DNA from 3 places in the Vibrio sp. V31_P5A7T61 genome. Region 2 is predicted to be linked to each of the others. Evidence: predicted binding sites of a transcription regulator. Region 2 holds the regulator's gene; each other region holds the start of a gene.
What was found. The regulator MetJ, encoded in region 2, represses methionine synthesis genes. The targets are predictions, from matches to a motif close to TTAGACNTNTANANGTCTAA.

Region 1 (9,972 bases), on a different contig from region 2:
CACGCGATTACTGCTTTATTGAAGCTGGTCGCAGATAATGAACCGGAAGTGAGAGCAATACCGTTTACACCTCCCTTCTCCATTGATCTCGCGTTAGCGTGGCGTAAAGAGGGCTATTTATCTAATGCCGATAGAACGTTTATCGAATTTGTAAAGCAATACGTTTAATCCGCCGCGCTTAGCTTTTTTGGGTATAGAGTCGTTCAAAATTACTGATGTTCCAGCCAATCAAGAGCTGATCGCCAATTTTGAGGACAGGGAGACTTCTTGCTCCTAGCGCATCTAACTCTTTGCGACCGCGCGCCATTTTGGCATTACACAAACGGTACTGAATACCTTTCGCATCCAAATAACGCTGGGCATCTTTACAGTGAGGGCACTTGTCTTTGACATAAAGGACAACACGTTTCATTCTTAGGCTCACTTTGACCAAAAGAGCGAATTCTAACGCTGGCTGAGCCGATACACAAGCCGCCTTGTAGTGGCAATAGGCATTACTTCTTGGGCCATTTAAGTTACACTGCCACGTCAAAAATTGATGCGACAGAGTGAATTTATGCATCCTGTATTGAAGTATATTCAAGGTTATCCCACCTCGCTAATAGAACAAATTCAACAATTAATCACTCAAGATAAGTTGATCCCTTGGTTTGAGCAGCGTTACCCAGAGCGGCATGCTATCCAGAGTGAAAAAGCGCTGTTTAACTACACGATGGCGATTAAAAATCAGTATATGAAGAAGACGTCACCGCTGAGTAAAGTGGTGTACGATGGCAAAATTCATCTTATTAATAATGCGCTCGGTCTACATAGTTATGTTTCTCGGGTGCACGGTAACAAGATAAAAGCCAAAAATGAGATTCGTATTGCTAGTGCATTCAAACAAGCACCAGAGCCTTTATTACGTATGCTCGTTGTGCATGAGTTGGCCCATTTACGTGAAAAAGACCACAATAAAGCTTTTTACCAACTGTGTTGTCATATGGAGCCTAATTATCATCAGTTAGAGTTTGATGCTCGGCTATACATGATGGTACTAGAATTGAGAGCTCAACAAGGTTAAGTCGTTCTGAAAGCGAAAATTTTAGATAAATTACGTGTATAATGACATGAGAGTCAAGAATATGGCTTATCTGCCGATAAATCAATAAGAGGTATAAATAGCGCCTAAATCTAAGGAGGCCACAAATGGACATCGACTTCTATCTGCCATGTCAACCTGAGTGGCTTTGCGTGCCCTTTATGACCGTCTTTGGGTTACTACTCTTAGCTGGGCTGATTAAGTTTATTCGTATTGCTTATCGTGAATATAAGAAAATTGAACGTGCCAAAGCCGTTAAAAAGCAGCGCCGTGTCAATTATCGCGAGCGTAAAGGCGGCAAAGATGGCCGCCCTACCAACATCAAAAAATAGTTAGACCAGCTCTGCTAATAATGCCTGATATTTGTTTTCTAAAGCAGGATTGCCGCTGCGTTTTTCTAGTTCAATCAATAGCTCTAAGGATGTCTTTTGATATCCATATTGTTGATGGAACTTCATTAAACGCAGCCGTGCTGGAATAAATTGGTCATTATCAATCTCCAACTTAGCCAGTTGTAGGATTGAGCGAGCACGATTAGGGTCATGATCTAACGAACGTTCGAAATAATAGTGCGCTTTTTGTTTATCGCCCGATTTTAAAGCGCAAAATCCTGCATTCTCATAGCTGGCGGGGATCAGATAATAGTAAGGCTGCTCAACGGCACGCATAAAATATTGATCGGCTCGGCTATATTCCCCTTGTTTACACAAAAAGGCACCGTAGTTATTAAGCACATTACCATTTCTGGGGTGCTCCCTTAATGCGGTTTGATAAAGCTGCTGCGCCGTTTCATTCTCTCCCACTATTTCAAAGTAGTGCGCCATGGAGAGCTGAGCGCGGTAATAGTGCGGTGCATGTTGGAGTGCTTTTTGTAGGCTTTGCCGAGCTTTTACTCGGTTACCTTGTTCGAGATAACCTAACCCTAACGCAATTCTTGATTCTGCCATTTCAATTGGAGTACTTCGTAATTCTGCTTGTCCCTGTTCCGTCATAGTAACGCAGCCACTTAGCCACAAGGCACTGATCCCTAATCCTAATACGGCTCCCAATTTCATGCCATTTCTCCATTCAGCGACGTTGTGATATTTGTTTTACTCGAATGTTCAGTAGTGTCATCGCACTGATTCTCTGCCATCACATTATCGATAGAACTCATCAGAGTGATTAAAGGATCTTGGCGAAGCCCAAATACAGCCGTAAATTCAAGTTGTTGTGGAGTCTATAATAGAATGATTGGGGGTTTGAAAAATGGCTAACCGACAAGGATGCGAGTCAGTTAGCAAACTCAGTTAGCCTAAGGTAAGAGGGGAAGTAGTGTTAATCGTCTTTAGTGAATTTATCTTCACTAAAGTGCTCAAGATCATAGGGCGTTTGTTGATAAACACAGTAATTAAGCCAATTGGCAAATAATAAGTGTCCATGGCTTCGCCAGCTCGCCCGTGGTGGCTGATCTGGATTATTGTCAGGATAATAATTGAGTGGAATTGGCGGTTGCAAACCCTCGGCAAGATCTCGCACATATTCTTGATGTAGGGTATCAGCATCATACTCAGGGTGGCCAGTCACAAATACATTTCGTTTATCTTTCGTTGCCGCTAAATAAACGCCTGCAATGCTTGATGTTGCAAGCAGATCGAGATCGGTATGTTGCTCTAGATAATCAGCGGCGAAATCAGCATAACGAGAGTGTGGAGCGAGGAAGGTATCATCGAATCCTCTTAGTAAAGGATGAAAAGGCTGATGAATCTCATGCTGATAAACCCCAGAGAGTTTTTCTTCTCGAGTGCGTTTGGGGAGGTTATACAACAGCTTTAACCCAGCTTGCGCAGCCCAACAAATGTATAACGTTGAAGTGACATGATGTTTGGCCCAATTCATGACGCGCTGTAGATGATCCCAGTAAGCGACATTTTCAAATTGAACCAATCCAAGCGGCGCGCCAGTAATGATAAGGCCATCGAAATTGCGTTGACTGACTTTATCAAATTGACGATAGAAAGCATTAAGATGGGCTTCCGGTGTATTTCTACTCGGACGATCATCGATGCGTAATAACTCAATATCAACTTGCAAAGGGGAATTAGACAGCAGTCGTAAGAACTGTGTCTCGGTTTCAATTTTTTTGGGCATTAAGTTTAAAATTAATACCTTAAGAGGTCGAATGCCTTGTGTCGATGCACGAGATTCAGACATAACAAAGATGTTTTCTTGGCGTAGCACATCGGTTGCAGGTAGTTGATCGGGGATCTTAATTGGCACGGCTTGCTCCCTAAGCTAATGGACGTCTATACTTCTAGACTTATAACCTATGCAACTTTAAAAGTCGATAGCTAAGTGATATCTATCATGGTTATTTATTTAACTTCGATAAGGAATAAGATAGAGGAAGGATCTCGTATTAATAGCGATAACAGATGCATGTATACCCAAACAACTTGGAGTTGCAGGTCGGCGGCAAGTGAGTGAGTCCCCCCAATCATAGATAGAATCTATGATTGGGGGGAACAAAACGTAGCCAACACTCCTGCAGCTTCAAGTAGGAAGGGTATAGCAGGGGAGCGATGGCGATAATACAAGGGCTAGTCGGCTGCTCAAGCCACCGAAGTCATTCTTTGCTTCTTATGATTTCATGCCAACTCAGGATAAGAAAGTTTGTAGAACTTTCATTATCCTGAGTAGAGATTAGTTAGTCATGATGAGCGAGTTTTCCTTTGCCGGTTCGACGGTATTGCCACCACGCTAGCCAACCCCAACCTAAGGTTTGTAACCAAAGCAGTGTCCATTGTGGTGCAATTTGCCACCATTCCGCGCCCATTTGATTAAGAGCAAGAAAACCTTGTATTCCTGGGGTGCTTGGAAATAGGCTGGCCAGCCAAGTGATAGGGGGCGGAATCGCTTCTAGTGGCCAAATAAAGCCAGAAGAGAAAACTAAAGGCATCGAGCTGATTAAGACGACAACGGTGACGAGCTCTCGCCTTGGGGCGAGCGCACCAAGCCAGATACCGAGAAAACAAGCACTCAATAAAAAGGGTAATAAAAGTGTCAGCAATTGCCCCATATTGGCGAGAGTACTGATACCTAAACGACTAAAACTGGCTCCAAAGTAATACATACTGAGGAGGTAATAACAGGCGACAAACAGCAGTGTTCTTATTGCAATCAGTCGAAGTGGAGAGACGCGCTGCCAGTAGCCTTTACCCTGTTTTTGAGTACCGACCATTAATCCCACCGCCATAATCAATGTTTGATGCAAAATCAACACAAATACACCGGGCACAACGTAATCGATATAACCCATTTTAGGGTTAAAAGTCGGCTTCATATTCGATTGTAGTGCAGACCAGTGTTCCATCGCGAGCCCCAAAGGCTCTCCATCGACGACCAAGCGCGCGACTTTCGCTTTCGCTGATAAGGTGCCACCAGCTTGAACCAATCCCTCTACCACCGTGCCATAGACCAGAAAGTACGCCGCGTCTCCGGCATAGGCTAGCGTTGGGCTTTTACCGAGCAGTAAATCTTTATAGAAATGTTCAGGGATCACCAAAATACCACTCACTTCGCCAGCTAAAAAGGCTGCTTTGGCATCCACGATCGAGTGATTTCGCTGGATGATTTTTATCTGTGGGGTAGCATCAACCATTCGCTCAAGTTGATAGCTAGTCTGGCTTTTATCTAAATTCACTACAGTAATGGGTAATTCACGAGGGGTTTGTTGGCTATACGGTAATGGATAGAGAAAAGAATAAAAAACCACACCACCGATCATGGTTAACATCACGACAGGATTAGTTATCAGCGCTTTTAACTCGGCTTTGAACAGATTAAACAGAGTCATGATTACTCCTTAGCGCGGTTTCTTTGCTTTGATGTTTATTAATAAGCACGAGCGTGATCACTAAAGGGAGTAGGTAACCGAGCATTGGCCATAAATGCTGAAGTGACTGCTGAGCGTTCAGTCCATAATTGACTTGGCTGATCTGCACTTCAATATAATGACTGATGGGTAACAAACTTCGCCAAGCGAGCGCGACGCTACTCATATCTGAGGCAGGGAAAGTGACGCCCATAAACGCAAAGCTCGGTGCGGTAAATGCACCCGCAAAACTCATAGCTCGAGCAGGGTCAAGGGTTAAAAAGTAAAAAAAACAGCCCATAATCATACAAGCTAAAATAGTCACCATCTGAGCAACAATGATGATTGAGAATCTACCGTGCATCGGCCATTGCATGGCTTGATAGAACCAAATTAAAAATCCAATTCCCTGAAGTAGGAAAATGACAAAATAGGGAGCCAGTGTTTTACTCAGGTTTCGGAAAGGGTGAGCCGCTAACCAACGTTGTAGACCATATTCACGATAATTTGCCGTTAAAATTAAAATTGTCGCGACCACGATAAAAATTTGCCACAGTGCAGGAACCGCCGCAGAGACTAAAAATTGAGCATAGTGATTATTTTTATTAAACAGTGGAGTCACTTGAGTTCGAACAGGCACCGCTTGTCCCAAAGCGCTCAACAGGGTTTGATCGCCTTTTGCTAAGGTTCTAGCTCCATCCAGTTGAGCGTTAAATGTTCCTTGGGCTTGAAGAACCGCTGAATTGATTAATCGTCCAATCAAAATATATTGGCTATTGTAAAAAGTACTGACTTGAGGCTGCTCCCCACGATAAATACTTTTATCAAACTGAGTAGGAATAACGACGTAAGCATAAATATCACTTGAGATTAATGCTTGTTTCGCTTCCGAGGCACTTTGATAGTGGCGTGTTACCGATAAGGTTGATGTAGCATCCAGTTGACGAACCATTTGCCGCGATAATTGGCTGTGTGATAGGTCGACCACACCTATCGGTAAATTATGGAGGATACCTTGGGAAAATATCCACCATAATAGCGCCGCCAGAGTAATGGGCACCCAAGTCAGACATGAGAGTAGCCAGTGATCGTGACGTAACAACTGCCACTGTGAAGGGAGACGGTTTGACATGGTCTTATAACTCAACAGCAACACTCATGCCCATTCTTAACCCATCAACGGGTTGTGTGGGACGAGCTTCAACTTCAAAGGTCCTTAAATCAAAACCTTGTGAAGTATCGGTTGATCGCCAAGTAGCAAAGTCTCCCATTACTGCGATGTGGGTCACGGTAAATTCAACATACTTATCCAACGCAGGTAAGAATGCTTTGAAGGTTGATCCTTGTTCAAAGTGGCGCAGTAGATCTTCTCGGACATTAAATACAGCCCAAGAGTCGGCGCGATCAACAACCGTAACAACCGGAAAGCCTTGTGGTGCGAGTTCACCGGCTTGCATTAACACCTGAGACACTTCACCATCAAACCAGCTTTCAATGCGAGTATCAGCGGCATAAGCTTCTACTTCAGCCACCGCACCTGCGGCCATGCGTTCATTTTCAGAAGCGGCGAGTATGGTCTCTTTACGAGCCCCTTCTTTAGCCATTTCATACATTTGTAGAGCGGCATTTTCACTGTATCTGGCTGCACGCCATTGAGTATTGGCTTCATCTCGTCTTTGCTCAGCAACAACGCCTTGCTCGAAGAGATTATTCACTCGTAAATAGGTTTTTTCAGCCAGATCAGCCGCCGCTTTTGCGGTTAGCCATTGGTCTCTTGCTGCTTGTATTTGTTGGCTACGTGAACCCGTTTCCGCTTCTTGAGCTAATGCGCCAGCCGCTCTTTGCCCCGCCATCGCTTGTTCTAACTTAGCTTCGATTTCCGGACTATGAATGGTGAAAATTAGCTGACCTTTGCTGACGAGATCCCCTTTGCGAACAAAGACTTGATCAATACGTCCCGGCACTTTGGATGAGATACTGTATTGTTGAGACTCAATTTGTCCTTGGAGACGAATGGGTTGAGGCTGATAAGCTTGATAAAAGCTATAACCTATCCAAGCGACGGCGGCGACGACAGAAATTACAATAACAGAAGATTTAACCGCTTTCATGAAGGTTCCCTTTGTGAATCGACAAGGTGATTGGGCAGCATCGTTAAAGGAACTGCCATCTGCTTATAATGAGAGAAAGTTTGCATCTCACTCGATAAGGCTAAAAGCTTACTCAGAGAAATGAGATAGTTAAAACCAGCCACGGCTTGTTGAGTTTTAATGCTGGCTAAATAAAGTTCGGCATCGACAACGTCAAGCGAAGTGGCCAGACCTTGATTAAAGGCTTTTTGACGTAATGATAAGTTTTCTTGTGCCAAGCGTAAGCTTGAATTAAGCCCTTGTGCTTCTTCTAGAGCTTGTTCGGCTTCTTTATAGGTTTTTTCAACCAATACCGTTAAATCTTGTTCTGCTTGGGCGCGCAAAGAACGGACTTGTGAGACTAAGCTATTGGCGGCTTTCACTTGGTGGCTACGCCCAGTATTTTCAATTAAAGGCACACTGACGCCAACTCCAACGAGCCAATCGGGTTTCATTTGGCCCGCTAATGAGTCATCCTCATGTAAGCTATAGTTACCAAATAGATACACCTCTGGGTAGTATTTCCCTTTCTCAGCCTTGATAAGGCTATTGGCTTGTTTCTCTTTTGCGCTGAGCAGATCAAGGCCAGGATAGGTTGCTAAGGTTTGCTGTATAAAAGCACTCAAAGGAGGAAGGCTTTGGTTAATAAACAGCTGCCCACTTGGTTCAACAGGCTGATGTTGATTAAGTATTTGAGTTAAAGCACTTTGTGCAATATCTAAATCTTTTTCTGATTTTTTACGATCAATCGTTGCCTTATCAAGGGAAGCTTCGGCTTGTAGACGCTCAACTAAAGCGATTTGACCTTGTTGCTCAAGTTTAAGGGCCTTATCTCGATGCTGAGTCAATCCTTGCTCAACGGCAAGCCGAGTTTGTAACACTTCGCGTGCTAAAACCACACTAAAGTAGTACTTGGCTAAATCTTCGTAGCGTGCTTGGGTTACCATCGCTAATTGACTTTGTGCTTCTTCTTTTCTGCCTTGAGCGGCCGTTTGAGCGGCGGTAATACGTCCACCGGTAAAAATAGGCCATACCGCTCGAATCGAAGAACTAAAAATATCACGTTCAGTGATCGTTGAGCTAAGAGACCCCAATTGATTTATAAGAGGCCCCAATTGATTTAATTGCGGCGGCAAGGTCGGTAAGTGAGCACCGCTACTGCCTACAATTTGTTGTACGGATAAAGTGACATCTTTATCAAGCCGAGTATAGCTGGCTCCTAATGAAACCGAAGGAAGATTAAGATTTGCCGTAGAATCTTGGAGGTGCTGATAGTGCTCCACACTGGCTCGTTCGGCGGCTAATGAGTGGTTGCTTTGCTGCAAAATATCCCAAGCTTGCTGAAACGAAATCGGCATGGCATGGACAGAAGCACTACCCAGCAACGAGCACAACGTCAAAGTAATGGTTTTTAGCTTCATGTTACCGTTCAGAGTTCGATTTAGAGTGATTACTCTATAGTAGCGAGTTTTTTTTCGAGAGAGTAGTGTTTTGTTGTAACAAGAGTTCAAAGCTGATTCGTGGTAACGAATCAGCTTTGATTTATCGATGAGGGAAATGGGGACAGAAGAAATCCGCTCGCCAAATCAATTTTTTCGTGCCTTGCATCGTAGTGAGCACATCCTTGCCCGACATTTGTGGAAAAGCGAATAATACGCGGACTTGTTCATCGTTTTCTACCGCCAGTTCGTAAGCCCGAACATGAGTAAACGTTGACAGAAGATGCTCGCTTAGCATGTCTCGTGAAAGGCATATACCTAAAGCATCTTTTTCCATAATGACTTTCCTCCTGACGATGTAAAATGAGATAAGTCAATCGTTCCTAATCTATTTAAATGATTATGATGAGTAGGGAATGATTGATGATTTAACACCTCACTGCACTTATCAGTATATAGAAGAACGTACCTGTTGAGTAAAAAATAAGCGACATTATAAGTGATCGATGTCACATATTGATATGCAAAAGAGTTTCTATTGAGGTGTGATTTTTCCCATTTTAGTGGGTTAATCATTGGTTCTGTGGTGCTTCTTTTACAACTACTCATCTATATTCATAGACTTGCTGGCAATAGCACGGTTTAAGGGAGCCATGGCGGATTAACGAGAGACTTTTTTCTTGGTAATTGGGTATAGATAACAAATTAAATAAACAATCTACCCCATTATCATTTTCTTTGGACGACTTGCGTATATACTACAAAAAGGAACGAACTTAACGCTTTGCCGAAAAGATGTGAATGATTATGAGCAATCCAAATAATACAATTTTATTAGAAAGTGGTACTAATGAGCTGGAAATTATTGAATTCCATCTAGAAAAACTATTGCCTAGTGGTGAGACGAAAACCTGTTACTACGGGATTAACGTTGCCAAAGTACGAGAAGTCATTCGTGTACCTGAAACCACCGATTATCCCAATGCACAGCCTCACATGATAGGGGTCTTTTCTTCTCGGGAAATATTAACACCCTTAGTCGATCTTGCTGGTTGGCTTGGTGTTCCCACTCGCCCAGATATTAAGAACAAATACGTTATAGTGACCGATTTTAACCGTATGACAAACGGATTTTTAATTGACAGTATTAGTCGAATTCACCGTATTTCGTGGAATGATGTTGAGTCACCGAGTCAATTTTTAGAAGCTGGTGAGCAAGACTGTGTCGTTGCCGTCGTCCGTAAAGACAAAAAGCTGATCATGATTTTAGATTTTGAGAAAATCATTGCTGACATCAACCCAGAATTAAGTATGGGTAAATACGATGTTAAAATGGATCGTTCGATTGATTTAAATCAGAAAATGGTCAGCAAACGCAATGCTAAAACGATCATGGTAGTCGATGATTCGGCATTTATTCGTAGTATGATTCAAGAAACGCTGAGTTCAGCTGGTTATAACGTGATTGCT
Region 2 (9,972 bases):
ACCTACTGGCCCGCTGATTTGAGCAATTTTTTTATGTCCCATCTGAGTGAGGTAGTTCACCGCCTCAAATGCTGAGGTAAGGTTATCAATATGTACCGTCGGCAGTTCTAACTCTGGGGCATATTCACAGGCCATCACCATCGGTGGCAGATTTTTCTGTTCCGCTTTACTGACATCAAACGGCAGATCAGCACCAAGCAATAACATACCGTCGGCTTGCTTGGTGAAGACTAAGTTCACAAACGAGCTTTCACGCTTCTTTTGTTGACCACTGTCACCCAGCAGCACCAAATACCCATGCTCCATCGCCACATCTTCGATACCACGAATGATCTCGGTGTAATAAGGGTCACAAATATCGGGCACGATCACCACAATGGTTTTTGATTCATTACGGCGCAGATTTCGCGCTAAAGAGTTGGGGGAGTAGCCAGCTTCAAGTACCGCTTCTTCCACTCGTTTACGAGTGGTGGTGGATACTTTCTCAGGATTCATCAACGCACGAGATACCGTCGCGGTAGAGACACCTGCCAACTGGGCAACGTCCTTCATTGTCGCCATAAATTCTTAACCCTCTCTATTTTCTCTCAATACCTAAGCCGAATAAACGTTGTCGGTAAAACGACTCCCTTCGTCGTAAAGTCATAACATGGTCGACGAAAACGATTCACTGAACGTATAGTGCCCCTAGTTTATTTCTTTCCATAGAGAAAGTTACGGCTTAAGTAACATTTTTTGCATTACAAATATGACATCGATCACAGCAAGTGATTTTAGTTGCGCAAATAAAACTCACTGCTATTTAGAACCCCTAAAAAACAGCGCTCAGTCAGCCCTACTTTCAATAAGCATCAAGCGAGTGAGGGGAGAGATTTAACTCAAATCTTGCGGCTCAATATCCAAAGACCAACGCACTTTATTGGCTAAAGGCAACAACTGAATAGCCGTTTTTGAACTGGTTAATATCGCCTGCATCGTGCTACGTGAAGGGGTTTGTAGTAACAGTTGCCAACGGTGCTTACCCGCTCGCTTAGCCAGTGGTGCAGGCGTTGGCCCAAGTACCACGCAGGCTTGATCAAACAACGGATGAACTTGTAAGGTTTGCCGAACTTGCCTTAAGAAGGTTTCTACCACCGATGACTGATTCGCTTCAGCGCGAAACAGCGTTAAATAGGTGTAGGGCGGAAGTTGAGCGACGTGCCGCTCAGCCAGAGCGGTTCGAGCAAAATGATCGTATCCCTTATGCAGTAGCGCTTGTAATAAGCTGTGCTCAGGATGATGAGTTTGCAAAACCACTTCCCCTGGCTTACTTGCCCTTCCCGCGCGGCCAGCAACTTGAATGAATAACTGTGCCAAGCGCTCTGGGGCACGAAAATCACTGCTGTACAAAGAACCATCCACATCCAACAGCGCGACTAAGGTTACATTGGGAAAATGGTGCCCTTTGGCCAACATTTGCGTACCAATCAAAATTTGATACTGATTATTGTGGATGGCGGTCAACGCAGCTTCTAAACTGCCTTTACGCCTAGTGCTGTCTCGATCAATACGAATGGTGCGATAATCAGAAAATAACTGAGCAAGCTGCTGCTCAAGTTGCTCAGTCCCAACGCCAACGGTCACTAATTGATGTGAGCCACAACTTTGACAGTGCTGAATCACCGGACGTTGCGAGCCACAATGATGACAACGGACCTCGTTACTGTGTTGATGATAGGTGTAATAAGCATCACAGCGCTGACAATCGGCAATCCAACCACATTCATGGCACATCAAGGCGGGAGAAAAACCACGTCGATTAAGAAACAACAAGACTTGATTGCCTTGCTGTAAATGACGACGCATTTCGGCTATCAACGGCGCAGAGAGTCCGCTCTCTAAATACTCACCTTTAATATCCAGCACTCGATTTTTCGTGGGCACGGCGTGCCCCGCTCGCTCAGTCAGTTGCAGATGATAATATTTTCCACTCAACGCATTATGCAGCGTTTCTAAAGCCGGAGTTGCCGAGCCGAGGACAATCGCCACTTGCTCAAGATTGGCTCGCATGACCGCAACATCGCGCGCGTGATAACGCAAGCTATCTTGCTGCTTATAAGATGTATCATGTTCTTCATCAACAATAATAATCCCGAGATCAGCAAAAGGGGTCAATAAGGCCGAACGAGTACCAATAATAATCCCCGCCGCTTTATCCCGTGCTGCTAACCAAGCATTAAGACGCTCCGTGTCATTTAATCCCGAGTGAATCACGACCACGGGCACGGTAAAACGTTGACGAAAACGTTGAATCGTTTGTGGCGTCAAGCCAATTTCTGGCACTAACACCAAGGCTTGTTTGCCTTGTTCCAAAACAGGCTTGATCAAATTTAAGTACACTTCGGTCTTACCTGACCCCGTGACGCCTTGCAACAAGTAGCACCCAAAGCCCGGCTGACTGTTCACCGTCGCAATCGCAATCGCCTGCTCTGGGTTTAATTTCGGTTTATCAACCCGAGCTTCAACATCAGAAGGCCAAGGTACGATCTGCGGAGCTTGCTCAAGCACTTCTATCCATTGCTTATCAAGCAGAGTATTTAGCGTGCTACTTGATACCGCTTCATCCAACATGGTCTGATGAGAAACGGGCCCCGCTTGCAATAACTGCATAACCTTGGCCTGCTTGATGGCACGACCAAAGCCTTGGAGTAGTTGATTGCGCCCTTGCTCAGTCAGTCGCCACTCCTTAGTCACCGCAAATTGCGCCGCTTTGCCTTTACGCAACGCACTTGGCATCGCGTTAGCTAGGGTTTCTCCCAGAGGGTAATGGTAATATTGACTGCACCACTGCAATAACCCATAGAGTGTTTCTGGCCATAACGGCTGTGTATCTAATACCGCATGCAGCGATTTCAATTGATGCAAAGGAAAATCGGATTCAGACACGAGAGCAATGACAATCCCCACTAAGGTTTGGCGACCAAACGGAACCGAAACCCGTCCGCCAACCACAGGACACACACCGTCAGCAATCAAATAATCGAAGGATTTATCAAGAGGAACCGGTAAAGCAACACGAGCAATAGTGGGGCGCATAACCATCCGTTAGCAATAAAAAGGAGCAGAAAACACAGTCTACTGGATGACAACCAGAAATTCGACCAACAAAAGTGGTGAAAATAGCGCCGAAAGCAGTTGATCCCATGGCGTGGATTCATTAATATATCGCGCCTTAAAGATGCTTGGCAAATCGGTTTAGCATCTGCATATTATCATTAACATTACGTGTGGTGTCCGGCATTGATCCGGATAGCGACGCGGCCTACATTTGAGGTTATCCCATGAAAGCTGGTATCCACCCAGAATACAAAGAAGTCAGCGCAACTTGCTCTTGCGGCAATGCTTTCACATTTAAGTCAACGCTTGCTAAAGAAAGCATCTACCTTGACGTATGTGACAAATGCCACCCATTCTACACTGGTAAGCAACGTATCGTTGACACTGGTGGCCGCGTTGATCGCTTCAACAAGCGTTTCGGTGCTCTATCCAGCAAGAAGTAATCCTTACTTCACGCGAAGATTATTAAAAGAGAACGCTCCGGCGTTCTTTTTTTATGTGTTCATGTTATTGCTCTCTGCTTTGTCTTATTTGACGCTCATCTGGTCTTATCAGTCTTCATCTTACCGATTTGATGGTTTGTGATCGCAATCCCACCTAGGCAGCTCAATCGACATCCTTTAGAATCATAGTTTCGTTGATAACATTATAAGAGAAGCTCCCCCTATGTCTGATGATCATCGCCAAGACCTCTCGCCACAAGAAGCATTTCGCCAACGCGCTCTTGATTACCATGCACTACCGACTCCAGGTAAAATTGGCATTGCCTTAACCAAGCCGGCCGATTCAGCCAGTGACCTTGCGCTTGCCTATAGCCCAGGCGTGGCAGAACCGGTACGTGAAATCGCCCAACAACCTGATAACGTGTACAAGTACACCGCCAAAGGCAATACGGTTGCCGTCATTTCGAATGGCACCGCAATTCTTGGTTTAGGTAATCTTGGTCCGATGGCATCAAAGCCGGTAATGGAAGGTAAAGCGCTACTCTTTAAACGCTTTGCTGGTCTTGATTCGATCGACATCGAAGTCAAACATCGCACTATCGATGAGTTTGTCGATACCGTTGCCAACATCGCCGACACCTTTGGCGGGATCAATTTAGAAGATATTAAAGCGCCAGATTGCTTTGAAATTGAACGCCGCCTCATCGAGCGCTGTGATATCCCTGTCTTCCATGATGATCAACACGGCACCGCGATTGTAACGGCCGCAGGAATGCTCAACGCGATTGAGCTGCAAGGCAAACAACTCAATGAATGTATTATTGTTTGTCTGGGTGCGGGCGCCGCAGCGGTCGCTTGTATGGAACTGTTGATTAAATGCGGGGCGATGCGTGAAAAAATTTACATGCTGGATCGCCAAGGCGTCATTCATACCCGCCGTGACGATTTAAACGAATACAAGCAATTGTTTGCCAACAATACCGATAAGCGCACTTTGGAAGATGTGATTGCCGGTGCCGATTTATTCCTTGGGGTTTCTGGCCCGAATTTATTACCACCAGAAGCCCTGGCATTAATGGCCGATAAACCCGTTGTTTTTGCTTGCTCCAACCCCGATCCGGAAATTAAACCTGAATTGGCTCATCAGGTGAGAAACGATTTAATCCTCGGTACTGGGCGCAGCGATTACCCTAACCAAGTGAATAATGTGCTGTGTTTCCCATTTATTTTCCGTGGTGCATTGGACGTTCGCGCCAGCGAAATTAATGATGCAATGAAACTTGCCGCTGTCGATGCAATTCGTCAATTAGCCAAAGAGCCGATCCCAAGTGAAGTACTCAAAGCGGCTGGGGTTGAAAAGCTTAGCTATGGTACTGATTATATTATTCCAAAACCAATGGACCCACGCTTACTACCACGAGTCGCCAAAGCGGTCGCTCAAGCCGCCGTCGAGTCAGGTGTTGCCCGTATCGACATGCCAGAAAATTATATGGCAGAAAATAGTCGTTAATGATGACCTTATAGCGACCCTTGATCTAAAAAAACCTAGCGTAGCTAGGTTTTTTTATGGGCATTATTCAGTCATCGTACGCTTCAAACTCAATACCCATTGCGGTCATCAAGGCTTTAGCTTCACTTGGAATATCATCCGGCCTGTCTTTACGTAAATCCTCATCGGTCGGTAAAGGTTGACCGGTATACGCATGCAGAAAAGCTTCACACAATAATTCACTGTTGGTAGCGTGACGTAAATTGTTGATTTGTCGGCGAGTTCTTTCATCAGTAAGCACTTTGAGTACCTTCAACGGAATGGATACCGTGATTTTTTTTACCTGCTCACTCTTTTTACCATGCTCCGCGTAGGGGCTAATATAATCGCCATTCCAGTCTGCCATTGCGCACCTTCGTTGTGTGAATTTGAGTCTACTAATCAAAGTCCCTAATTTTAGCGGGATTTACTGCCATAAGCAAAGACATATAGACATCTAGATGTGTTGACGTCTTCTTTTTTGATCAGTAAAGTGTGACTCTATTGACGATGAGATCCCCTCTGCCGTTAGCCCATTTATTGTAGATTCAGAAAGGAAGCCACTATGACCACTCGCCAACCCGCCACCATTGCGGTTCGCACAGGAATAGAATCGGACAGCCAATATCATGCGGTGGTACCACCGATCTATCTATCGACTAACTTTGGCTTTCCTGCCTTCGGTGAAGTGCCTACCTATGATTATACCCGCTCTGGTAACCCAAACCGTAGCTTACTAGAGCAAACCCTAGCGGATCTCGAAGGGGGGCAAGCGGCGATTGTCACCAACTGTGGAACCTCGGCTATCAATCTGTGGATTTCGACCTTTTTGTCTCCTCAAGAGTGGATTGTCGCTCCTCATGACTGTTATGGCGGTACCTATCGACTGCTCAACTCACGAGCGAAAAAAGGTGATTTCAAAGTCTTGTTTATTGATCAATCGGATCCGACTGCGGTGAGTAAGGCGTTAACGCTCAAGCCCAAACTGCTGCTGATCGAAACCCCTTCTAACCCTTTAGTACGAGTGGTCGATATTCAGCAGCTCTGCCAACAAGCCAAAGCAGCCAATACGTTAGTCGCCGTAGACAATACGTTTTTAACTCCTATTTATCAGCAACCTATCTCCTTAGGGGCGGATTTTGTCATTCACTCCACCACCAAGTACCTCAATGGGCATTCTGATGTGATTGGTGGCGTCATCATCAGCCGCATAGCCGAGCATGGCGAACTATTAGCGTGGTGGGGAAATTGCCTTGGTTCAACCGGCACACCGTTTGATAGTTATATGACCTTGCGTGGCTTACGAACCTTATCAGCCCGGATGCGCGTTCACGAAGAGAGCGCACAACAAGTACTCGCTTACCTACAAACTCAACCTCTGGTTGGGCAAATTTATCACCCTAGCTTGGTCAGCCATCCCGGCCATGAGATTGCGAAACAGCAACAAAGTGGCTTTGGTGCCATGCTCAGTTTTGAATTTGCAGGCACCTTTGAACAACTCAAACACTTTGTCGGTGCATTAGGTCTGTTTTCGCTAGCGGAATCGTTAGGTGGCGTCGAAAGCTTAATTTGCCATCCCGCCTCAATGACTCATCGAGCTATGGGGGAGATTGCCCTTGCCGAAGCTGGTGTCGGCCAACAACTGCTGCGCCTCTCTGTCGGATTGGAAGCGGCTTGCGATCTGATTGCTGACCTTGAACAAGCCTTTCATCAAGCACAGGAAAAAAATTAATGAAGCAGCAGTTACATAAATTTGGCGGTAGTAGCCTAGCCGATGGTGATTGCTACCGAAATGTGGTGGATATTTTACAGCAGTATTCGCAGCAGCACGATCTGGTGGTGGTCTCTGCCGCTGGCAAAACCACCAATCAATTGATTGATTTTGTCAGTCACCTTGAAAAAGATAGTCTAACGGCACATCAACAACTGCAAGCTATCCGTCAGTATCAAACTCAACTGATTGAGGAATTACTGAACGGCGATATCGCCGACCATCTTATGAGTCAGCTCAATCAGGAGTGCTCTCAACTGGCCGCACTCACCCCGCCACTGAACTATGCCCAACAATCCGCGGTGCTGGCGCATGGTGAGGTATGGTCAGCGCGCTTATTGGCAGCACTACTCAATCAGCAACAATTACCCGCGATTGCACAAGACGCACGTGCTTTCTTACGTGCCGAAACTGGGCCACAACCTGAGGTTGATCGCACTCGTTCCGCGCCTTTACTCAAAGAGATTCTTGCTCAGCACCCGCAGCAGCGCGTCATCATTACTGGCTTCATTGCACAAAATAGCGCAATGGAAACCGTTCTGCTTGGGCGTAATGGCTCCGATTATTCTGCAACCATGATTGGCGCTTTAGCGGACGTTGAACGAGTCACCATTTGGAGTGATGTCGCGGGTGTATATAGTGCGGATCCAAGAGTGGTGGATGACGCTTGTTTATTGCCACTGCTGCGCTTAGATGAAGCCAATGAACTGGCTCGATTGGCTGCTCCCGTGCTGCATAGCCGCACTTTACAGCCGGTCGTACACAGCACCATGGAACTGCATTTACGCTCCAGTCACCAGCCAGAATCGGGATCGACACGCATTGAGCGTATTCTCGCCTCTGGGCGAGGAGCAAAAATCATCACCTCTTTGGAGGATGTGCTGCTGATTGAATTGACGTTAGCCGCCGGACAAGATTTCCAACGCCTACAGCACACGGTATTAGCACACCTCAAACGGGCCCAACTGGAGCCATTGGCCTTTGAAGTGCAAGCCGATCAGCATCAACTTCGTCTTGCCTATACCCGAGAGATGGCCAGTGATGTATTCAGTTATCTACAGGACTCGGCACTCGCCACAGAGAGTAAACTCAAAGAAGGTTATTCACTATTAGCCGCAGTAGGTGCAGGTGTAACACGTAACGCGCAGCACAATCACGGTTTTTACCAGCAACTGAAAACCTGCCCAGTTGAGTTTATCTGCACAGCGGAATCCGAGCTCAGCTTAGTGGCAGTGTTAAGACAAAATACGTTAACCGAAAGGGTGATTGGCTTACATAAGCAGCTGTTTCAAGCCCAAAAACGCGTGGCCTTAGCGCTCTGTGGTAAAGGTAACATTGGTAGCAGTTGGTTAAAGCTGTTTGCAGAGCAGCAAACCGAATTAGAAAAACGCTACGGCATGCAATTTTCATTAGTCGCGATTATCGATAGCCAAACCTTTTGGTTTGATGAGGCTGGCATCAATCCAAGCCAAGTTGCGGCTCGATATCAAGATGAAGCACAACCCAATGATGGTCGCTGGCTGCAACAGCTCGGTGAACTGCGTAACTATGATGAGGCCATTGTCTTAGACGTAACGGCCAGCGAACATTTAGCGCAGCAATATTTAGCGATGGCGCAGCATGGTTTGCATTTGATCAGTGCCAATAAAGTCGCCGGATCGGCAGAGGGTGAGTACTATCATCAAGTCAAACACGCTTTCAGTAAAATTGGCCGTCATTGGTTATACAATGCTACGGTTGGAGCGGGCCTACCCATTAATCATACTGTGCGTGATCTGCGTGAAAGTGGCGATGATATCACCGCTTTATCAGGAATTTTCTCGGGTACACTGTCGTGGCTATTTCAACAATACGACGGCTCGACGCCATTTAGCGAACTGGTTGAGTTAGCTTGGCAACAAGGACTGACGGAACCGGATCCACGCCATGATCTCGATGGTTCCGATGTGATGCGTAAACTGGTTATTCTGGCAAGGGAATCTGGTCTGAACATTGAACCTCAACACGTCAAGGTCGAGTCTTTGGTGCCAGAGGCACTGCGTCACTTATCTTTGGATGATTTTCTTGATCAAAGCCATCTGCTCAATCAAAGTCTTGCTGAGCGCTTAGCTCGCGCCCAAAAAGAACATAAGGTGATCCGTTATGTCGCTCGCTTAGAGAAAAATGGCCAAGCCTCGGTTGGCGTAGAGGCCGTAGAACTCGACCACCCACTGGCTAACTTGCGCCCTTGCGATAATATTTTTGCCATTGAAAGCAAATGGTACCGAGATAACCCTCTGGTCATTCGCGGTCCAGGTGCTGGACGTGAAGTTACCGCTGGCGCCATTCAATCGGATCTGAACCGACTCGCCAGCCTGTTATGAGCGAGCATTAACACACCTTACCTCTGCTTGCCTGCTCCTCATTCAACACGTCTCTCCTTTCCAACAGGGAGAGACGCTTCGGCCTCGCTCAATTTCTCTTCAGTTAAATCTGTGAATTTTACTCAGCATCAACATGAAAAACCTTCATACTAGTAATGTTGACATTAAAATCGATTCATTACATTCTGCAGACATATGGACGTCTATACGTAAAGAATGTTGTGTTTGCGTTGTGGTCGTTAGCACAGGGAGAGAAAAATGGGATACACGCACGCCAGTCATATCGACGCTTTAAATCAAAGCATCGCTGAAGTTTCAGATATCAATGTCTCGTTTGAGTTTTTTCCACCGAGTACACCGCAAATGGAAGAAACCTTGTGGAGCTCGGTGCATCGCTTAAAAGAACTCAAACCCAAATTCGTTTCCGTGACCTACGGAGCAAACTCTGGTGAGCGTGATAGAACCCATTCGATCATTAAAGCCATCAAAGATCAAACCGGATTGATCGCGGCACCGCATCTGACCTGTATTGATGCCAGCCGCGAAGAATTAATCACTATCGCCGATGACTACTGGCACAACGGCATTGAAAGTATTGTCGCCCTACGTGGTGATATTCCACCGGGTGGTGGCAAGCCGGAGATGTACGCCGCTGACTTAGTTGCTCTACTCAAATCTCGCCACGATTTTGATATTTCCGTGGCCGCGTTTCCCGAAGTGCATCCAGAAGCGAAAAGTGCCCAAGCCGATCTGCTCAATTTAAAACGTAAA
Region 3 (9,972 bases), on a different contig from region 2:
CAGTATGAGCATTTAAAACGTTATCAACCAACTGATAAGCGCTTTCATGGTGTAGCTCACCAGTTTCAAATCTGGCTTCGATACCCTGCTGTTGGCACCAATTCAGATAAGCTTGTAAGCGCATTAAACCGGTTGTTTTATCTTTTGGATTAACGCCAATAAACGCAATATTGGTTAATCCTTTATGCTTAAGATGGGTTAAGGCTGCTTCAATTAAAGCTTGATGGTCGTAATTAATCGAAGAAATGGAATCATGATCCATGGCAACCAACACCGCTTTATCTTGCCACTCTGCTAATGACGCTAAATCAATATCCGTAAAGCCAAAAACAATCACACCATCGACATTACGCTTTTCAAGTACGTTGAGATGCTCACGGGTTTTATCACGATTAAATTGGCTCTCCATGATCACCACATCATAACCGTGCGCATACAGCACCTGTAACATACTGCTGATCGAACGATTTTCTGATGGCGAATCTAAGCGGGAAATAATCACCCCCACCACTTTTTGACTGCCGCCACGCATCGACTGAGCGGACTTCGAAGGTACATAACCGCACTCGGCAATCACCTGCTCGACTCGTTGCCGAGTTTCAGGTTTTACTTTCGGATCATTGGTTAATACCCGAGATACCGTCGATTTACCGACACCTGAAAGGCGAGCAATGTCGGTTATGGTCAGTTTTTTAGCCATTAATCCTTTGCCACCAACGATTGAGCTGCCAAATAAGCAGGCACATCGGCAATACTCTCCAACACAACCTCAGCCAAGGCTTCACCTTGTGGAGTAATCGCTTTACCAGTACGCACTAAAATTTTCCGCCCAACGTCTGCCGCTTGAGCAGCCATCATATCTTCCGCTTTATCACCAATCATCACTGAGTTCGCCATGTCTATTTTTAGAAAGTCGCGTGCAGAAAGCAACATTCCCGGCTTAGGCTTACGACAATCACACTCTTGACGATAAGGCTCAACGCCATGTTCTGGATGATGTGGACAATAATAGATACCATCCAGCTCGACACCATGATCGACAAAGTTCCAATCCATCCATTGCGTTAAAGAGAGAAAGCGATCTTCACTAAACAATCCACGAGCTATCCCTGATTGGTTGGTCACCAGTACCAATAAGTAACCCATCTCTTTTAACTGCTTTGCCGCAGTGAAGACCCCTTCGATGAAATGAAAATCGTGCTCATCGTGCACATAACCATGATCGACATTAATCACACCATCACGATCCAAAAACACAGCAGGTTTCGCCAAAATATTGCTCTCTTAGGATGTATTTGCTAAGAATTATACTCAACTATACTCAAGATGCTACACGCAAAAGTATTGCATCACTGCCAGTAACGTCAGCACTTCAACTATTCCTTCCTTAATGAGTCGTTAAGTTGATTACTTTTATTTCACGGCAATTTAGACGTCTAGACGTAAAAATATCTATTGACTTAAAAAGCGAGAACTCATAGCATCAAATCAAAGGACAGTTCAGGTGTATGCGCCTATCTCGATACGGGTTTCGTTTATGATTCAACTTCATCAAGTTAATAAAGTCTTTCATCAGGGTGATAAAGCTATTCACGCTTTGAAAAACATTGATCTAGAGATTAGCCAAGGAACGATTTTTGGTGTCATCGGCGCATCGGGAGCGGGGAAAAGTACTCTCATCCGTTGCGTTAACCTATTAGAAAAACCGACCAGTGGACGTGTGATTGTTGATGGGATTGATTTAACTCAGTTAACGAATCAGCAATTAGGCCAAGCCAGACGCAATATTGGGATGATTTTCCAGCACTTTAATCTGCTTTCATCCCGCACCGTGTTCGATAATATTGCTCTACCATTAGAGCTGGCTAATCATACCCATGAGCATATTGAGCACAAAGTTAGCGAGCTACTAACACTCGTCGGTTTAGCGGATAAACGTCATACCTATCCTGCCAATTTAAGTGGCGGCCAGAAGCAGCGTGTGGCGATTGCTCGCGCACTGGCTTGCGAACCCAAAGTGCTGTTATGTGATGAAGCCACCAGTGCGCTTGACCCGGCGACAACTCAATCGATTTTAGAGCTGCTGAAAGAAATTAACCGCAAACTGAATATCACAATTTTACTTATTACCCATGAAATGGATGTCGTGAAAAGCATTTGTCACCAAGTGGCGATCATCGGTGATGGCGAATTGGTGGAAAAAGGCACGGTAGGCGATATTTTCGCACATCCTAAAACCCAATTAGCCCATCAATTTATTCGCTCAACGTTAGATCTGTCTATTCCTGAAGATTATCAGGCTCGCTTACAACCGACTCGTGTGGCTGGAAGCTATCCGTTAGTGCGCTTGGAATTCACAGGAGCCACTGTTGACGCGCCATTAATGTCACAAATCGCCCGTAAATTTAATATTGACGTCAGTATCTTAAGTTCTGATCTCGATTACGCTGGCGGGGTGAAATTTGGCATGATGGTCGCAGAAATTTTCGGTGATGATGATAATGCTGCAGCGGCGATAGATTATCTTCGCGACAATAATGTAAAAGTTGAGGTGCTTGGTTATGTCCTTTAATACGATTATCGACTGGATCGCTTTTAATGGTGATTTACTACTCAGCGCCACTTGGCAAACCATTTATATGGTGGCAGTCGCGGGCATTATTGGTTTTGCCATTGGTATCCCACTCGGAGTTATTTTGCATACCACCAAACAAGGCGGATTATTGGAAAATACCAAGCTCAATCGCGTCCTTGGCGCTATCGTCAATATTGGCCGCTCGATTCCGTTTTTGGTGTTGATGGTGGCAATTATTCCTATCACCAAAATGCTGGTCGGCACTTTCATTGGCACCACTGCGGCAATTGTCCCTTTAACCATCGGTGCGATTCCTTTTGTTGCCCGTTTAATTGAAGGAGCATTAATTGAAGTGCCAAGCGGACTGGTTGAAGCGGCGCAAGCCATCGGCGCAACGCCTTTACAAATTATTCGTAAAGTCCTGTTACCAGAGGCGATGCCAACCATTTTAAACTCGGTAACCATCACCTTGGTGACCTTAGTCAGCTACTCAGCCATGGCAGGCACCGTGGGAGGCGGCGGTTTAGGTGATGTGGCGATTCGTTATGGCTTTCATCGCTACGACGTCACCATAATGACCGTCACCGTCATCATGCTCATTATTTTGGTACAAATTACTCAATCGGTTGGTGACCACTTAGTGCGCCGCGTTGATCATAGATAATAATGTTTATATAACAAGGAGATAATAATGAAGTTTTCACTTAAAGGTTTATTGGCGATTGCTGCCGCGGCTATTGTATTAACGGGATGCGGCGAAAAAGCGGTCGACATGAACAAAATCAAAGTTGGCGTGATTGCCGGTGCTGAAGAACAAGTGGCGGAAGTGGCGGCTCGCGTCGCTAAAGAACGCTATAACCTTGAAGTCCAGCTGGTAACGTTTTCTGATTATGTTACCCCAAACGCTGCGCTTAACGATGGTTCGATTGATGCTAACGCATTTCAACATAAACCTTATTTAGATCGTCAAATTGCCGATCGCGGCTATAAGCTAGCGATTGTTGGTAACACTTTTGTTTATCCTATCGCTGGCTATTCAAAACAAATCACCACTCTTGATGAATTAGCTACTGGCTCACGAGTCGCGGTGCCCAATGACCCAACCAATTTAGGTCGCTCTCTATTGCTGCTACAACAACAAGGTTTAATCACCTTACGTGATGATATTGGCCTACTTGCGACCGTGCGTGATATCACTGACAATCCGAAAAACCTGCGCATTATGGAACTGGACGCCGCTCAGCTACCTCGCGCTTTGGATGATGTCGCACTAGCCATCATTAACACCACTTACGCCAGCTCGATTAATCTTACCCCTGAAAAAGACGGTATTTTTGTCGAAGATAAAAACTCACCTTACGTGAACCTACTGGTTGCTCGTCAAGATAATGTTAATGCTGAGAACGTACAAAACTTCCTCAAAGCCTATCAAACTGACGAAGTGTATAAAGCCGCCTCAGAAATTTTCCATGGTGGCGCAGTCAAAGGCTGGTAACTGACCAACACTACTGAAAATGCACGACAAAAAAGAGACCGCCACTGGCTGGTCTCTTTTTTATTAGCGGTCATCAGTCAATGCTCGCCATTAGGATCAAGCGACGGGCTCATTTTTCAAATGATCCCAAGAGAGATTAGAAACGATTTTGCAGTCATCGCATTTAAAATGGAAAATCTCATGGATAGGCTCATCCAGTAACCACGCGCCGCCACACTTAGGACAAGGACGAGTTTGCTCATCGGCTAAGCTCGTTCCACCCACTCGGTACTGATAGTAATAGGTCGGGATCTTGGTTAAATACTCGATACGTCCCCGTAAATCCCAACCACGACGAAACAGATCGCTATCAATATCACACAGCTCATGCAGCGCGGCGTGTTCAGCTTTGCAGCCTCCTGCCATCTGAATTTCATCACAAGCTTGCCATTCCGTTTGCCATTTGATCACCGCTTTATGGTCACCATTAAAGGTAGGCGGATTACGATACAAAGGAATAGGCAATAAGGTATCGCCGCTACGGAGTGGCGAGCAAGTATGCACATAAGTGGTGTATAGCACCTGCCAACTCGGTGGCTCGATATCTGCTGCTTGTTCTGAGTTAATATCACGGCCAAGCAAACGCACTTTAGGCGCCAGTAAACAAGCCTCCGATAAGCGATGCAAACAAGCTTTGACAAAATCTGAATGGTATTTCGGGTGCAAACTATCTTGTTCTGGGCACACGGCGCGCAAGAAAAATTCGCCATCACCAAGCACCAGCGGAAACTCTCTACCCAACACTTGACCGTTATAGCGCAAGGCATCCATCAAACCGTTGACCGCTTTATCTACCGCACTGATGGTCGTGTTATCAAAACATTCAAACTCAAGCTCTACTACATACATCGTTCTACACCGCTGGCTCAAGTTGGTTTAAAAAATCCGCCACATCGGCGCACAAGACTTCCCGCTCGTCGGTACCTAACGTTTCTCTAATCACATTCCCAGTGAGATTACAAATCGACACCACCGCCATTTCATCGTCTGTGGTCGCAATAAAAATGGTTGGCTTTTGTTTTAAACGCCGTTGCATCACCAAGTGGCCAAGAATATTTTCCTGTAAACGAAGATAATCGTCATCACTCCAGACTTGCAATAACGTCAGCGAGTGACCGCGCCACGTTGCGGGTAAATCGCCACTGTATTGGCTGCCATAAAAAGGCACAATATCACTATGCAAACTCAGCTCAATTCCCTGCTCCACCGCCTGTAAATCAGCACTGTGATCACGTTCCACTGGCTGCCAATAAACGCTATTGTTACTTTGCTGCTCAATGCAAGGGGAAGGCATATGGCTTAACTCATCACTGCTAGGCAGATGATGATGTCTCTGTTGATAAGCTTGAAGATAACGTTGCGAGAAATCACGCAACGCGGCGGCGACCAAATGAGCCATAGGGTTCTCCATAACGAAACTGACGACAAACGCTAATGACAGCGTGAGCAGTATTGCGTAAAATTCTGATTATTCTAATCGATTTGATGATAAATGATGAGCAAATATTCTGATGCCAAAGAGCTATCTGGCTTAACCCTTGGCAAAGTCACTGCCTATGCCAGCCAATATGACCCAAGTTTGTTGCAGCCTGTGCCACGTAGCCTCAACCGCAACGATCTCGATCTTGGTGAGACACTCCCTTTTCAAGGCTGTGACATTTGGACTTTATATGAACTCTCTTGGTTAAACAGTAAAGGCCTACCACAAGTGGCGATTGGTGAAGTGCGCATTCCAGCCACCAGCGCTAACTTAATTGAGTCTAAATCGTTCAAACTGTACTTAAACAGCTTCAATCAATCTCGTTTTCAAGACTGGCAAACGGTACAAACTCACTTGATAAACGATCTGTCGGCGTGCGCTGGTGAAAGCGTTGCAGTGCAGTTATTCCCACTCGATCACTATACCAATCAACCGATTGTTTCGATGCAAGGTGAATGTATTGATCAGCAAGATATTGAAATCGATCACTATCAGTTTGATGCTACCTTATTGGAACAAGCGACGGAAGCTGAAATCATCACCGAAACTCTGCACAGCCACTTACTCAAATCAAACTGCTTGATCACCAATCAACCGGATTGGGGCAGTGTTGAAATCACCTATCACGGGCCGAAAATACAACGCGAAGCATTATTGCGTTATATTGTCTCATTCCGTGAGCATAATGAATTTCATGAGCAATGCGTTGAGCGAATTTTCCATGATTTGTGTCGTTACTGCCAGCCTAAACAGCTCACTGTATTGGCGCGTTACACACGTCGAGGCGGCTTAGACATCAATCCATTCCGCTCAACCGAACGACCTTCACCTGAGCATAATTTGCGCATGGCTCGCCAATAAAAGGACGCCCATTATAATGCCCTCTTTCCGCTGGATACCTTACGTTTGCCTACTCCTACTGAGCATTTCTCCTTGGGTAAAAGCCGCCGTCTACGCTTTGCCGCAACTTAACGAAGCACACGGTTTATTGGAGATTTCTCCCATTCAGGCCAAAAATCTCGTCGAAGAGTATTTAGAGCAGCGTAAGCTGGCGGATAAAACCGAAAAAACACCGTCTAATATTAGTCGAGATGAAACCGATAGCCGCATTCGAACGCCAAGCAGTACCATTGATGCGCTAAAAATTTTAGCCACTGCTGAGTTTATCTTGGGTAATACACAAACGGCGTTTGATACGCTCGATGAAGCCAAACAGCTCGCGCAAGAGCATGATCTTCCTTATTTGGCGTTAGAGCTAGATATTATGACGATTCGTTTACAGTGGCGACACAATCACGATGCCGATGCCGCTCGTCAACAACTGCGCGAGATCACCAATCAGCACCCTCTCTTGCTCGAAGAACATCGCCTCTCTAAGCAGATTGATTACCATATCACCATGCTCAGCGCAGAAATTGCGTCACAAAATAACGAGCTAACTTTAGCTAATCAACTGTTTGCAGAAGCCAAACCTTATCTTGAATCATTGCAAGCCAAAAAACCCTTGATTGAATATCACGTGATCGTCGGAAAACATTATCTACACCATAAACTCTACAATTTAGCCTTATCTGAACTACTCACGGCTTATTGGGGGGCGATAGAAACCAATGCCAGCGCAGAATTAGCAAAAACCAATAATCTATTAGCGCAGTTGTTTTATGAACGTCGGGTACTGGATAAAGCTTTAGTTCATCTCTCTCAAGCCGCCGAGTTTTATGGTAACTATGAAAAATCGCCGATCCTTGTTTCTGTGCTTAAACGGATGGGGGATGTTTATTTTCAACAAGGTAAGTACAATTTAGCCTTGGTGCATTATTTTAATGTTATCGATCATGAAAGTAGTGAACTCAATCTAGCCAGTGTGATTGATGTTCGGTTAAGTTTATCCGCGACTTATCGGCAGCTCTATAACTATACGCTAGCCGAACAATATCTCAGCGTGGCGAAGGAACTCCTTCAATACACACCAAACCTACGCTTGCAAGCGCGAGCCGCCTTACTTAGTGCTCAGTTAGCCCTATCTCAGCAAAACAATAGACAAGTGATTGACTACGCCCAAGCGGCAATCAAGTTTAATGAAACGCTACACGACATGGAAATTGAAGAGCAAGCCTATCAACTTCTTTCCTTAGGTTATGAGCAAAAAGAGCAGTATTTACTCGCATTAGAATGGAGTAAAAAAAGCCACCAAATCACTCAACTTCGCCAAGCTCAGCTTAACCAAATTAGTGAAGATGCCTTTCGCCAGCAAAAAGAATTTGTTGAACAAACCCTGCATTTAGTCGGCCAAGAAAAAGCCCTACAAGCAACTCAACGTGAATACAGCAAATTTCAAAAAATCGCTTTTACGCTATTTTTAACCAGCATTGTATTGTTTCTCTACCTGATGCGTCGTGGTTATATTATCCAAAACCAACAAGACGAAATCGATGAGCTGAATAGCCATTTATTCACGCATTCTCGCTCTCGTTTACCCAACCTAAGAATGCTCAATGCGAAGTTACTCTCTTCTCTTCAACGCAGTAGCTATAATTACGAGCAGTGGTTAATTGGTGAATTGATTCATGAACCGTTAAATGATCGTCTGCGCTTCGCGATGATTGATCTCCCTTTCCTGCGCAGTATGTACTTACAACATGGCTATACGGCAGGCGTAGAGCTCGAACATGCTTTTGGGCGTTTTTTAACTGACCATCTTGAGGAGCCAGCCCGGCTCTATCATTTCTCGGATGCAAACTTACTGTACATTGAACCCAATATCGATAGAGATCGGCCACCAGAAGAGCTGTTTAATAAAGTCCAAGACTTAATCAATCAGTTCCAACCAGAGCGGCGTTTAAACCGAACCATTCGCTTAGGAATTGCCGATTATCCTTTTTTACCCAGAGCCTACACCGCCATTAATGATAAAGAATTATTGGATATTTTATTGATGGCTACAGGGGTCGCCAGAGAGCTGAGCCTAAAAGACAACACCAGCCATTGGGTCTATTTTAAGGCGATTGATAACGCCCCTGCGGCCAGTTTCGCCTCAAGTAACATCCGAAAATCGTGTCAACAAGCGATCAATCAAGGACTGATTAAGGTTCACTCATCTTATCGTGATGAAGAGCAGATTAAAAAGTTCTTAAAAGATGGATAAATGCTATGCGGTTAACAGATTGAGCTAATGACCTCCACTAATTATTTGTTATTATCGACAGATTGATAAATAGCGTCTCATCCTTGAGATAGTGTAAATTGGCCATTAAAGACTAGCTCAATTTTCCTGGTTTAGCCGTACTGGAGCGCATGTTGAAATCACAAACGTCGAACGATGAACATCAAACTCACCCTATGGATGTCCGAGTGAAACAGTGTGCAGAGACCCTGTTGTATCTACCGGGATTACCCATCAAACTGAAACGCGATGTTCAGCAATTGTTAAGCACCAATCACACCATCAATCAGCAAGATCAAGCGTTGCGTCTATTACATTTATACCAACGTGCGGTGAAAATTTTTGCTCATAATCCTAATCTCGGGCATCAAGAAGCTCCCCATTACGGCGATAAAGCACTCCTGACTCAGCTCAGTGATGAACTACAGCACCTGATCACCGAGCTGGATTTTGAAGGTGAGGCTGGAGATTTACTGACGGATATCCGCAGCAAGCTGCTGCTTGGGGTTAATAGCCAAGGGTTACTTGAGCTGGCTTTGCAAGTGCTGAAATTAGTCATCGATGGTACTCAATATGAGCGTAAAAACTCGGAGAAATTCCTCGAACAAATCAATAGTTCATTATCGAAAAATCTGCAAAGCACCCGCGTTAATCTTGAGCAAAGCACCCATTATCAACAGCATCGCCAACATATGCATCAAGATCTCCTTCACCTCGTCAACCGCGGCCAGCATGCTTTATCATCTCAAACCAACGAATCCAATAAGCCTGTAAGTGCGGTATTTAGTGAAATTGAAGCCTTATCCGAGCGTTTGATTCATGCTGAACAACGAGAACAAGTGCTGATTGAACGTATGCAATATACCCAGCACCAAATGGAAACCTTGCTAGAACTGACTCAAGATTATCGCCGTCGATTAGAAGATCAAGCGCAGCGACTACTGCAAGATCCACTGACCAAATTGTATAACCGCACTGCGTTTAATGATCGATTAGAATTAGAGTATCGGCGCTGGATTCGCACGCAGCATAATTTGCGTTTGGTGATTTTAGATATTGATGCTTTTAAAGCGATTAATGAAAATTTTGGTTATCTTGCTGGGGATAAAGCGTTAAAAGTGATTGCTCGAACCATTCATAAAGAACTGGAAAAAACCGATACCGCCGCGCGTTTTTCAGGAGAAGAATTCATCTTACTGTTGCCAGAACGCGCCGATAAT

Region 1: a site for MetJ is predicted at 3,359-3,378, ahead of metA (homoserine O-acetyltransferase MetA). Genes of this name have one in related genera too.
Region 3: a site for MetJ is predicted at 1,429-1,448, ahead of metN (methionine ABC transporter ATP-binding protein MetN). Genes of this name have one in related genera too.

What each region holds. Positions count from the first base shown of each region.
Region 1 covers NZ_WXWI01000025.1:165,568-175,539, forward strand. Annotated here, with positions in the region: gene CAG58_RS05655 (LysR family transcriptional regulator) at 1-168, shown strand, start outside; gene CAG58_RS05660 (glutaredoxin family protein) at 179-412, opposite strand; gene CAG58_RS05665 (M48 metallopeptidase family protein) at 557-1,063, shown strand; gene CAG58_RS05670 (hypothetical protein) at 1,189-1,413, shown strand; gene pilW (type IV pilus biogenesis/stability protein PilW) at 1,414-2,136, opposite strand; gene metA (homoserine O-acetyltransferase MetA) at 2,399-3,340, opposite strand; gene CAG58_RS05685 (ABC transporter permease) at 3,768-4,916, opposite strand; gene CAG58_RS05690 (ABC transporter permease) at 4,903-6,066, opposite strand; gene CAG58_RS05695 (HlyD family secretion protein) at 6,071-7,045, opposite strand; gene CAG58_RS05700 (TolC family protein) at 7,042-8,484, opposite strand; gene CAG58_RS05705 (hypothetical protein) at 8,606-8,839, opposite strand; gene CAG58_RS05710 (chemotaxis protein) at 9,310-9,972, shown strand, end outside.
Region 2 covers NZ_WXWI01000057.1:21,553-31,524, reverse strand. Annotated here, with positions in the region: gene cytR (DNA-binding transcriptional regulator CytR) at 1-561, opposite strand, end outside; gene priA (primosomal protein N') at 874-3,075, opposite strand; gene rpmE (50S ribosomal protein L31) at 3,321-3,539, shown strand; gene CAG58_RS12350 (malic enzyme-like NAD(P)-binding protein) at 3,763-5,049, shown strand; gene metJ (met regulon transcriptional regulator MetJ) at 5,117-5,434, opposite strand; gene CAG58_RS12340 (O-succinylhomoserine (thiol)-lyase) at 5,633-6,799, shown strand; gene CAG58_RS12335 (bifunctional aspartate kinase/homoserine dehydrogenase II) at 6,799-9,201, shown strand; gene metF (methylenetetrahydrofolate reductase) at 9,460-9,972, shown strand, end outside.
Region 3 covers NZ_WXWI01000033.1:40,329-50,300, forward strand. Annotated here, with positions in the region: gene treR (trehalose operon repressor TreR) at 1-700, opposite strand, end outside; gene gmhB (D-glycero-beta-D-manno-heptose 1,7-bisphosphate 7-phosphatase) at 700-1,272, opposite strand; gene metN (methionine ABC transporter ATP-binding protein MetN) at 1,538-2,572, shown strand; gene CAG58_RS07740 (methionine ABC transporter permease) at 2,562-3,239, shown strand; gene CAG58_RS07745 (MetQ/NlpA family lipoprotein) at 3,267-4,070, shown strand; gene CAG58_RS07750 (Zn-ribbon-containing protein) at 4,167-4,958, opposite strand; gene syd (SecY-interacting protein) at 4,963-5,508, opposite strand; gene queF (NADPH-dependent 7-cyano-7-deazaguanine reductase QueF) at 5,605-6,450, shown strand; gene CAG58_RS07765 (tetratricopeptide repeat protein) at 6,467-8,734, shown strand; partial or broken gene CAG58_RS07770 (diguanylate cyclase domain-containing protein) at 8,860-9,972, shown strand, end outside.